DNA from 2 places in the Desulfonatronum lacustre DSM 10312 genome. Region 2 is predicted to be linked to the other one. Evidence: predicted binding sites of a transcription regulator. Region 2 holds the regulator's gene; the other holds the start of a gene.
What was found. Region 2 encodes sigma-54, which starts transcription at its own class of promoters, with help from an activator protein. Its sites were predicted from a motif close to CTGGCACGGNNNNTGCTT; they were not measured.
Positions count from the first base shown of each region.

Region 1: a site for sigma-54 is predicted at 3,423-3,440, ahead of DESLA_RS0109285 (YeiH family protein). Genes of this name have one in related genera too.

Region 1 is NZ_KI912608.1:1,972,112-1,977,244, forward strand. It holds gene DESLA_RS0109275 (sigma-54-dependent transcriptional regulator) at 1-1,127, shown strand, start outside; gene DESLA_RS0109280 (hypothetical protein) at 1,252-1,512, opposite strand; gene DESLA_RS0109285 (YeiH family protein) at 1,549-3,303, opposite strand; gene DESLA_RS19685 (sigma-54-dependent transcriptional regulator) at 3,696-5,126, shown strand.
Region 2 is NZ_KI912608.1:1,740,231-1,745,363, reverse strand. It holds gene DESLA_RS19475 (pseudouridine synthase) at 1-357, opposite strand, end outside; gene DESLA_RS0108220 (LptA/OstA family protein) at 610-1,170, shown strand; gene DESLA_RS0108215 (LptA/OstA family protein) at 1,171-1,734, shown strand; gene lptB (LPS export ABC transporter ATP-binding protein) at 1,731-2,456, shown strand; gene rpoN (RNA polymerase factor sigma-54) at 2,520-3,953, shown strand; gene hpf (ribosome hibernation-promoting factor, HPF/YfiA family) at 4,027-4,572, shown strand; gene DESLA_RS0108195 (PTS sugar transporter subunit IIA) at 4,576-5,025, shown strand; gene rapZ (RNase adapter RapZ) at 5,094-5,133, shown strand, end outside.

The DNA.
Region 1 (5,133 bases), 230 kb from region 2:
AAATGGGGGCCTACGACTTCATCACCAAGCCCTTCGACATCCCGGACCTGGTAAGGCTGATCAGAAAAGCCCTGGAACGCAGCGGCTTGATTCGGGAAAACCAGAGCCTGCGCCAAAAGATCTCCGAAAAGACCATGCTGGAGGAGTTCGTGGGGCAGAGCCCACCCATGCGCCAGCTCTACGAGACCATCCGTTCCGTGGCCGGGACCGACTATCCCGTGTTGATCCGGGGCGAGTCCGGCACGGGCAAGGAGCTGGCGGCCAAGGCCATCCACGCCTTGAGCCGACGGGGCGAAAAGGTCCTGGTCTCCGTGAACTGCCCGGCCATTCCGGAACACCTTCTGGAAAGCGAGCTGTTCGGACACAAAAAAGGCGCCTTCACCGGTGCCCTGAAAGACCACAAGGGTCTTTTCGTCGAAGCCAACGGCTCCAGCCTGCACCTGGACGAAATCGCGGACATCCCGGTTTCTGTGCAGACCAAACTCCTGCGCGCCCTCCAGGAACAGGAAATCCGCCCCCTGGGCAGCAGCGGGAACAAAAAGGTGGATGTCCGGATCGTGTCCACCACCAACCAGGATCTGGAGCATAAGATCCAGGACAAAAGCTTTCGGGAAGACCTGTTTTACCGCCTGAACGTGGTCAGCGTCCGCACCCCGCCCCTCAGGGAGATCGTCGACGACATCCCCCTGCTCGTCCACCACTTCAACCGCTTGTCCGCCGTCGAACTGAACACCGCTCCCAAGATCGTCTCCTCGGACCTCCTGGAGGTCCTGATGCACAGGGAATGGCCGGGAAATGTCCGGGAATTGAAGAACTTCGTGCGCAGACTGATCATTTTCTGCCCTGGCGAGGAGTTGAACCTGTCCGTCCTGAAAATGGTCGACGGCCGGCACTCCACGCGTCCCACAACGGAAAACGCGGCGGGAACCGGCGAGGTCGAATCCTACGCCGAAGCCAAGGCCAGGGCGGTCAACGCCTTTACCGCGGAGTACGTGGGCGACCTCCTCTCCAAGGCCGGAGGCAACGTCTCCCAAGCCGCCAAAATGGCCGACATGAGCCGGGTGGCCCTCCAGAAGATCATCCGCAAGATGAATATTAGTCCGGTGGAGTATCGGGCGGAGTCGTGAACTGAGAATCGACCGCGGTTCCTGGACAGCAATAAAATGAAGCGGCCCTGGAAAACCGAGATCGGTTTTCCAGGGCCGCTTTTTTGTTTATCCGGAGCCTTGGCCGTCCGCCGGGCGGACCGGGCTACTGGTTGCGCAGGGTATTGCGGATATGCATTTGGGCGAGCGCTGTGTTCTCGCACTGGGAGTACCAGTAGGTACCGGTATCCACGTTGGAGTCGGCGATGGCCTCCATCACCGGGCGAATGTGCGGCAGGGTCTGGCCCCAGGGCAGCACGACATAGGCCATCACCCAGACCAGGATCACGCCGACGGCCAGTCCGATCCAGCCTTTCAGCTTCCCGTGGCCGCGCCGACCGCCCTGATCGTCTTTTGACGCATGCATGACCGCTCTCCCTTGGATTTTACACCCGACCAACGATTAGCCCATCAGACTTTCGGTGACGTGCGGGAATACCACGAAGTACATCAGGTAGGCCACGAGCAGCGTCAGGATCAGGTTCAGGGTCTGCCCGCAGACGTACAGGATGACCGGCTTGCCGCCCTTGAAATGTTGGGCCATTGACCGGAAGTCGGAGGACAGGCCGATGCTGGCAAAGGCCAGAATGAAGAACCATTCCCGGATCGGGCGGGAGAAGCCGCGCAGCACCCCCTGGTCGATCATCACGTCGCCGACGCTGCCCATGGTGATCAGCATCCAGGAAAAAATGATTGAGGCGGCGATGAAGCCCAGCACGAACTTGGGAAAGCGGTACCAGATTTCCATCTTGCTGACCTGCTGACCGGGCACGCAATCCACCCGGGCGCACCAGTACACGGCCACGCCGAAAGCGATCACGCCGATGAGGATGTTCTGGATCATCTTCACGGTCGCGGCCACGAACATCCCGACCTCGCCCAGGAAGGCTCCGGCCGCCACCACCGCGCCGGTGGAGTCGATGGTCCCACCAATCCAGGCGCCGCCTAGGACCGGGTGCATGCCCACGGAGACGATGAAGGTTGGCAGGGCGATCATCATGATCGCGGTGAAGAGCATGGACAAGCCCACGGCGATGGTCAACTCCTCCTTCTTGGCCCGGCAGGCCGCGGCCGTGGCAATGGCCGCGGACACGCCGCAGACGGACATGTCCGCGGAGATCGTGATGTTCAGGGTCTTGGACTCCATCTTCAGAACCCGCTGCCCGAAGATGTAGGTCAGGATGAGCACCGTGGGGGTGACGACCCAGGCCACGACCACGCCGGCCTGACCGATGAGCATGATCTTGCTGAACAGGATTTCAGCGCCCAAAAGTACCAGGCCGGTCTTGATGTAATACTCGGTCTGCAGGGCCGGTTTCAGGAAGTTCGGCACGCCCACGGTGTTACTGATCAGCATGCCCCCGAGAATGGCCCAGATCAGGCCGCCGAAACCATATTCGCGCATGGTATTCTGTTGACCGATCATCTCCGCGACAACAGCCAGCAGGAAAACGAACCAAAAGCCCTTCATCAGGTTGGTCGAACCGATGCTCATGAACCGGGCACCGACACCGAAAAAAAGCGTAAAGAGAATCATGATCCCGACCATATAGGGGATCTTGTTGTAGGCCTGGACCGTGGCTCTGGAGCGCAGGCTGCCCCGCTCCTTTTCCCTGGCCTGACGCCATTCCCGAATTCCCGCCTCGGCCTCTTCGTTGAGGGTTTCGTTGCGGAACCCTTCCTCAGCGGCCAGCGACTGGAGCTCCTTGGCCCGTTCCAGAGCGGCCTTGGTCGCTTCCTGAGCTTCCTTGTAGGCCGGTTCGGCCGCGGCCCGCCGCTCCGCGGCCGCGGACTCGCTCAGATAGAAGGACTCCATGGGGCTGCTCGTCCACCGGCCCGGCATCTCCAGCCACTTGGCGATAGTTTTGCCGTGGGGCTCATTGCGCGCCCGCAGTCCGGACATGGCGTCGTTGGCCCCGTGCCATTCGATGGTATGGAACGGCGCGCGGGCATCCTCGACGGCCATGGTTGCCTCGGCCTTGGCCAGTTTCTCGTGCATGTCCGCCGGCGGTCTGGGTAAAAAAATGACCAAGCCAATGACCAGGATCGCAAAGCCCAGCCAAATCGCCCACCAGTCCTCCTTTTTCCACAGTTCGGACCATTCCCATTTTCCACGGTCGATGACGATATCGGATTGCTGCTTCGAAGCTTCGGCCATTTCGCTTCCTCCTGAGAAAAGGTGTTCGTGAATGATCAAGGCCCTGGACGCGGGGAGCCTCAAAACGCGGCTCGTTCCCAGGACCTGCCCGTTCCGGGACCATCCCGGCCTTCTCGCGGAAGCAAAAAGCAAGCCTGACCAGCTTCAAAAAGAAAACACCATTTTTTCAGTATATTGCAAGAACACAAAAGCGCAGATGCCATCCTGGGTTGATGCTATCCCTGCTTGGCATTGCAAGCCTGGATTTGCATTTCAAAGGCGGAAATTTACAAGGCGTTGAAGGCCGAGTAGGATCTTGGCGCAATCCTGTGCGGCCGGAATCGCGACGGGAAGGACGCACCCGCCCTATCCGGCCACAAGGTCTTCAACCCTTTTCGAGGTTCCAGCTCCATATGACCCAGCAGCAACTCCTGATCATTGACGACGAAGTGGATATGCTCCAGGGGCTGAGCCGCGTGCTCTCCCTTGAATTGGAAGGTGTTTCCGTGGTCACCGCATCCAATCCGGTGGAAGGGCTGGAACTGATCGGCACGCGCACCTTTGAGCTGATTCTGCTGGACATCCGAATGCCGGAGATGGACGGGATGGCTCTGCTCGCCCGCATCCGAGAGACGGACCCCAACGTCACCGTGATCATGATGACCGCCTACGGCAGCATTGAGACCGCGGTGGAAGCCATCCGGCAAGGGGCCTACGACTTCGTGACCAAGCCTTTTGAAATCCCCGACCTGCTGCGGGTTCTGCGCAAGGGTCTGGAACGCGGTCGACTGATCCGCGAAAACCTGAACCTGCGGGCCAAGATTTCGGAACAAAACTCGTTCGCGAACTTCGTCGGCCAGACCGCGCCCATGCGCCGACTCTACGACACCATCCAGGCCTTGGCCCACACCAATTATACGGTGCTCATCCGCGGCCAGAGCGGCACGGGCAAGGAGTTGGTCGCCCGGGCCATCCACGACCTGAGCAAGCGCAAATCCCGCCCCTTTCTTGCGGTGAACTGCCCGGCCATCCCGGAACAGCTCTTGGAGAGCGAGCTGTTCGGGCACAAAAAGGGAGCGTTTACCGGAGCGGATACGGACTATGTCGGGCTTTTCGAAGAAGCCGACGGATCGACACTGCTTTTGGATGAAATCGGCGATATTCCCGTCACCCTGCAAACCAAGTTGCTGCGCGTGCTCCAGGAGCAGGAACTGCGGCCTTTGGGCGGGGTTAAGAGCAAGAGGATCAACGTGCGCATCCTGGCCAGTACCAACCAGGACCTGGAAAAGAAGATCAACGAGCGGACCTTCAGGGAGGATCTGTTTTACCGGCTGAACGTGGTCACGGTCCGTACGCCGACCTTGCGGGATATCCGTGAGGACATTCCCCTGCTCGTGGACCACTTCAGCAAAAAATTCTGCGCGGAACTGGAAATCCCGACCAAACGCTTTTCCCCGGCGGCCACGGAAGAACTGATGCGCCGCAACTGGCCGGGCAACATCCGGGAGCTGCAAAACTTCGTCCGCCGGATGCTGATTTTCTGCAAGGATGAAGAAATCGAAACCCTGCACATCCACGCCGTGGAACACCCCGGCGCGAGCCCCGTACAGTCACTGGTCCTTCAATACGCCAACATGACCCTGGAGCCCTACATCGAGGCCCGCAACCGGATGCTGGAACAGTTCACCCGCTCCTACGTGCAAAACCTGCTCTTCACCACCAACGGCAACATCTCCAAGGCCGCCAAAATGGCCGGACTCAGCCGGGTGGCCGTCCAGAAGATCATGCGCCGCATGGGGCTGCACTCTCCGGACTTCCGGACCACCGTCCACTCTCCGCAGTAGCCGGCGG
Region 2 (5,133 bases):
ACGACCACGGATGTCCGGCGCAAGCAGATCAAGGACGGTCTTGCGGCCTTGAGGGTCATGGGCCGTGGTGACGACGCCCGGAGGCTTGTGCAGGACCAGATAGAGGTGGTCCGACGGCTGGACTGGACCAAGGCGGATCTCGCGTCCGTGGACCCGGACATGGTCCACGGCTGGATCGACGCGGATTCCCGGCGAGGCGGCCACGGTTCCGTTGACCATGACCGCTCCGGCCAGAATCAGATCGTCCGCGGCCCGGCGGGAACAGAGCCCGGCCCGGGCCAGGGCCTTGTTCAGCCGGATGGCCTGTCCGACCTTCGTGGTGTTCGCCGCCGAATCATGCTCCTCCGAACTGTTCATCTGGAGAGAATAGGTCCGTGATCGCCGAAGGGTCAAGGTGTGGAGGATTTCCTTTTTCCTTCCGATTCCAGTTCTGATTTGACCACATGGTCAGGGGCGTCTATAGGCGTTGGTCGGTATTACGTCGGAGTTTCAGGCCGTCGATACGCGGCGGTTGTATTTTTGTGAACGATTTCGAAGGAAAATCGGCACTCGATTTTCTCTTGCAAAGATTGTACTCTCCATTTTTTATCGATTCAAAGGGGAGGAGGCGTGCGTCGGAAAGTCATTGCCGGAGCGTTGATCCTGTTCGTGCTTGGTTTGTATTTCTTTTCCGGTGATGCACCCGAGGAGCGGCGTACCGTCGGTCCCATCGCCGGCGGAGCGGACACGGACGTGAGCATGAGCGGCGTGGAGATGCGCCTGGGCCAGGAGGGGCGAACCCTGTGGACCCTGCGGGCTCTGTCCGCGTCCTACGACCAAGGCCAACAGATGGTGTTGCTCAACGCCCCGACCATCGTAAAAAGTCTGGATGGTCGGGACATTCCCGTGATCGTCAGCGCCCCCCTGGGGGAGGTGGATCAGGCCACCAGCGATATCCGGCTTTGGTCCGGAGTGCATATGGAATATGGTCCGACGTATCTCAATTCCGACGAGGCTGTTTTCGTTCAGGTGGATGAAACCATTTTTCTGCACGGTGACATCCTCCTGGACCGCCAAGGACTGCAATTGCGCTCGAAGCGGGGCGACGTTGACCTGCACACCTGGGTGGTCAACGCCGAGGGCGGAGTGGAAGTGATCATTGCCAAAGACAGTTTCGGACACGGGTTGTAAATGGAAACTCGGTTTTCATTGACCTGGCTTTTGCGGGTCACGTTTCCGGTCGTTTTTGTGGCGCTGTTCCTGTTTCCGGGTTGGAGTTCTTCGGCGGAAGAGCAGGCCATCCCGACGCGGATCACGTCCGAGCGGCTGCGCTACTCCCATCGCGATCACCAGATCGAGTTCATGGGGGACGTGCGGGTGGACAGGCCGAATTTTCAGCTCCGTTCGGAGCGGCTGGTAGTGCTTTTGCGAACCCTTCCCCGGGAGGCTCGACCCGAGGGCATGGCTCCGGAACAGGACATGGAAGCTCAAGTGGACATTGAACAAATGATCGCTTTTGGCCAGGTCTTTCTGAAGCACGAGGACCGTGTCGGCCACGGCGACATGGCCACCTATTGGGTGGACCAGAGCGTCCTGCGTCTGGAAGGCAACGCCCGGGTGGAAGAAGGCGGGACCCGGTTGGAAGGCAACGTGATCACGCTCAATGTTGAAGAAAGAGAGGTGGATGTGCAGGGACGCACCGATCGTCGAGTGGAAGGAATGTTTCTTTTGCCTCGGGAACAGGGGGCGCGGTGAAGGCCCTTCTCTCCGGCAAGAGTCTGCGCAAAAGCTTCGGCCAGAAAGAGGTGGTCCGGGATATTTCCATCCGGGTCGAGCAGGGGGAGATCGTCGGCCTTTTAGGTCCCAACGGAGCCGGGAAAACCACCACGTTCTACATGCTGGTCGGGGTGATCAAGCCCACCAGCGGGGTGGTGGACCTGGACGGAAAGCGGATCACCACTTGGCCGCTGCATGAGCGGGCCCGGCTGGGGCTGAGCTACCTGCCCCAGGAGAGTTCGGTCTTCAAAAAGCTGACCGTGATGCAGAATTTGCGGATCATCCTGGAGTACACGGACTTCACCCCGGCCATGCAGCGCAGAAAGGCCGAGGCCCTGCTGGAGGAACTGGGCATCTCCAAACTGGCCGACCAGAAGGCCATGTTTCTCTCCGGCGGGGAGCGCCGCCGTCTGGAAATCGCCCGGGCCCTGATCCGGAATCCGAAATTTATGTTGCTGGACGAACCCTTCGCGGGTATCGACCCCCTGGCCGTGGACGACATCCAGGAGATCGTGATGTCCCTCAAGGAGCGGGGGATCGGTGTGTTGATTTCGGATCACAACGTCCGCGAAACGCTGAAGATTTGCGACAGAGCATCCATCGTCTTCGAAGGACGGGCCATTTTTGAAGGGTCTCCGGAAGCCATCGTGGCCGATTCCATCGCTCGGAAAGTTTACCTCGGTGAGGACTTTTGCTTATGATTGATCAACAATCGGGATTGGCGTTCCAACCGGTCAGCCCGGTCATGGAGGCGAAAACGCGACATGGCTCTTGAACTGCGCCAGCAACTGAAGTTGACGCAGCAGTTGGTGATGACCCCCCAACTGCAACAAGCCATCAAGCTGCTTCAGCTTTCCAGGCTGGAGCTGGTGGAAAGCATCCAGCAGGAATTGCTGGAGAATCCCGTATTGGAGATCGCGCCGGAAGGCATCGATGAGACGGTGGAGACCCCGATAAAAGACCCTGCCGAGGATCGGTTCCAGTCCGTCAACGTCGAGGAGCCCCGGCAGCTTCACGATTCGGAGTGGCAGGACTACCTGGGAGAATTTTCCAGCATCAGTCGACAGATCCAGGGCCGGGACTGGGAAGTCCCGGAAGAGGGCATGAGTTTCGAGGCCCGGCTGGCCGGCAAGTCCACGCTGATCGGCCATCTTTCCTGGCAGTTGCGGCTTTCGGCCTTGTCGGAGCGGGAATTGGCCGTCAGCGAGGTGATCCTTGGCAACCTGGATGCCGTGGGGTATCTTTGCGAATCCATTGAGGACATCGCCGCCATGGCCGGCTGCGAGACGGAGGAGGCGGAGCGGATCCTGCGGATCATGCAACGCCTGGACCCCGTGGGGGTCTGCGCTAGGAACCTGCGGGAGTGCCTGCTGGTCCAGATGGACGAACTGGGGCTGGACGACCCGATTCTGGTCTCCCTGGTCAAGGATCATCTGGAGGAGCTGGAAAAACGTCGCTACAAGCCGTTGGCCAAGAAGTTCAAGCTCTCCATGGAGGAAATCAAACACTACCTGGACTGCATCCAGCGCCTGGACCCCATGCCCGGCAAGAGCTTCGGCTCCGATGATCCTCAGTTCACCAGCCCGGACGTTTACATCCTCCAGCACGGCGGCGATTTCATCGTGGTTCTGAACGAGGACGAGATACCGGGTTTGATGGTCAATGAGGCCTACGCCAAGGAGCTGTCCGTTCACGACAAGGGGACCAGGGACTACATTCAGGAAAAGGTCCGATCCGCTCACTGGTTGATGAAAAGCCTGTACCAGCGCCAGCGGACCCTGCACAAGGTCGCCGAAAGCATCGTCCGGTTCCAGATTGATTTTTTTCGCCATGGGGTGACGCATCTGAAGCCGATGATCCTCAAGGATGTGGCCCTGGACATCAACATGCACGAGTCCACGGTCAGCCGGATCACGACCAGCAAATACATGAGCACGCCCCATGGAACGTATGAACTGAAATTTTTCTTCAACAGCGCCCTGGGTATGGACGACGGGTCGGAGGCCGGCTCGGAAAGCGTCAAGGCGGAGATCAAGAAGCTGATTTCCGAAGAGGACCCCAAGCGTCCGCTCAGCGACGAACTGATCTCGCAACTTTTGAAAAAGTCCCTGGGCGTGAACATCGCCCGCCGTACCGTGGCCAAGTACCGCATGGCGTTGAACATCGAGTCGTCTTCCAAGCGCAAGGCCATTTTTTAGCCATCCCGGATGCTCCCAACGGAGCGAACAACCTCAAACCAACCCAGAACCCGTTTTACTTCGGAGGTGTCGCATGGAAATAACTTTTACTTTCAAGAATTTCGAGCCGTCCAATCACCTCAAGGGCTACGCCGGCGAGCGTTTCAATAAAATCAACCGTTACCTGCGTCCTGAAGATCAGGGCGAACTGGCCGTCAACCTTTCCGTGGAAAAGTATCGGCATATGGCCGAGGTGATCCTCACGGGCAAGGACATGCATTTCTCCGCCACCACCGAAAGCGAGGACATGTACTCCACCATCGACCTGGTCCTGGACAAGCTCGAGGCTCAGGTGCGCAAGACCAAAGAGAAGAACAAGGACCATCGTCGCGGTCAGAAGAGCCAGTCCGCGCGGGTGGACGTGATCACCTTTACCCAGGACGAGACCGGCAAGCGGGCCCAGACCATCACGGAAACCGACAATTTCGAGCCCAAGCCCATGTCCGTGGACGAGGCGGCCATGCAATTGGAAGCCCTGGGCAACGATTTCCTGGTTTTCTTCAACGCGGACATCGAGCGCGTCAACGTCATCTACCGCCGGAAAAGCGGCGATTTCGGTCTGATCGACCCGGGTATCTAGTCGATGGTCCTCAAGGATTTCTTGAGCAAGGACTTGCTGCTCCCCGATTTGCAAGCCAGGAACAAGACGGAAGTGCTGGCGGAATTGGTCGCCGTGCTGGCCCAAAACGTGCCGAGTCTGGATGCCGAGGCGGCCTTTCGGGTGCTCAAGGACCGGGAAAGTCTCGGGAGCACGGGCATCGGCGAAGGAGTGGCCATTCCCCACGGCAAGCTGGAGGGGCTGGACAGGATCGTGCTGGTGGTCGGACGCAGTTCCGAAGGCGTGGATTTCGACGCCCTGGACCGCAAACCGTGCCATATTTTTTTCATGGTCCTGGCCCCGGAACAGGTCGCCGGAATGCACCTGCGCATCCTGGCGTCCATCACCCGGCTGCTCAAGGACGAGACCTTTCGGCATGCCTTTCTCACGGCCCAGGACAAGGAGCTTTTCTGGGACGCCCTCAGTTCGGCGTGATGGTATTTTATTCGTCCACACCGTAGGGGCACGGCGCACCGTGCCCCTACCCCAAAAGGCAAACCGCGATGAGCGCAGACCAACCGCGAAAACCGTGCGAACTCTCCC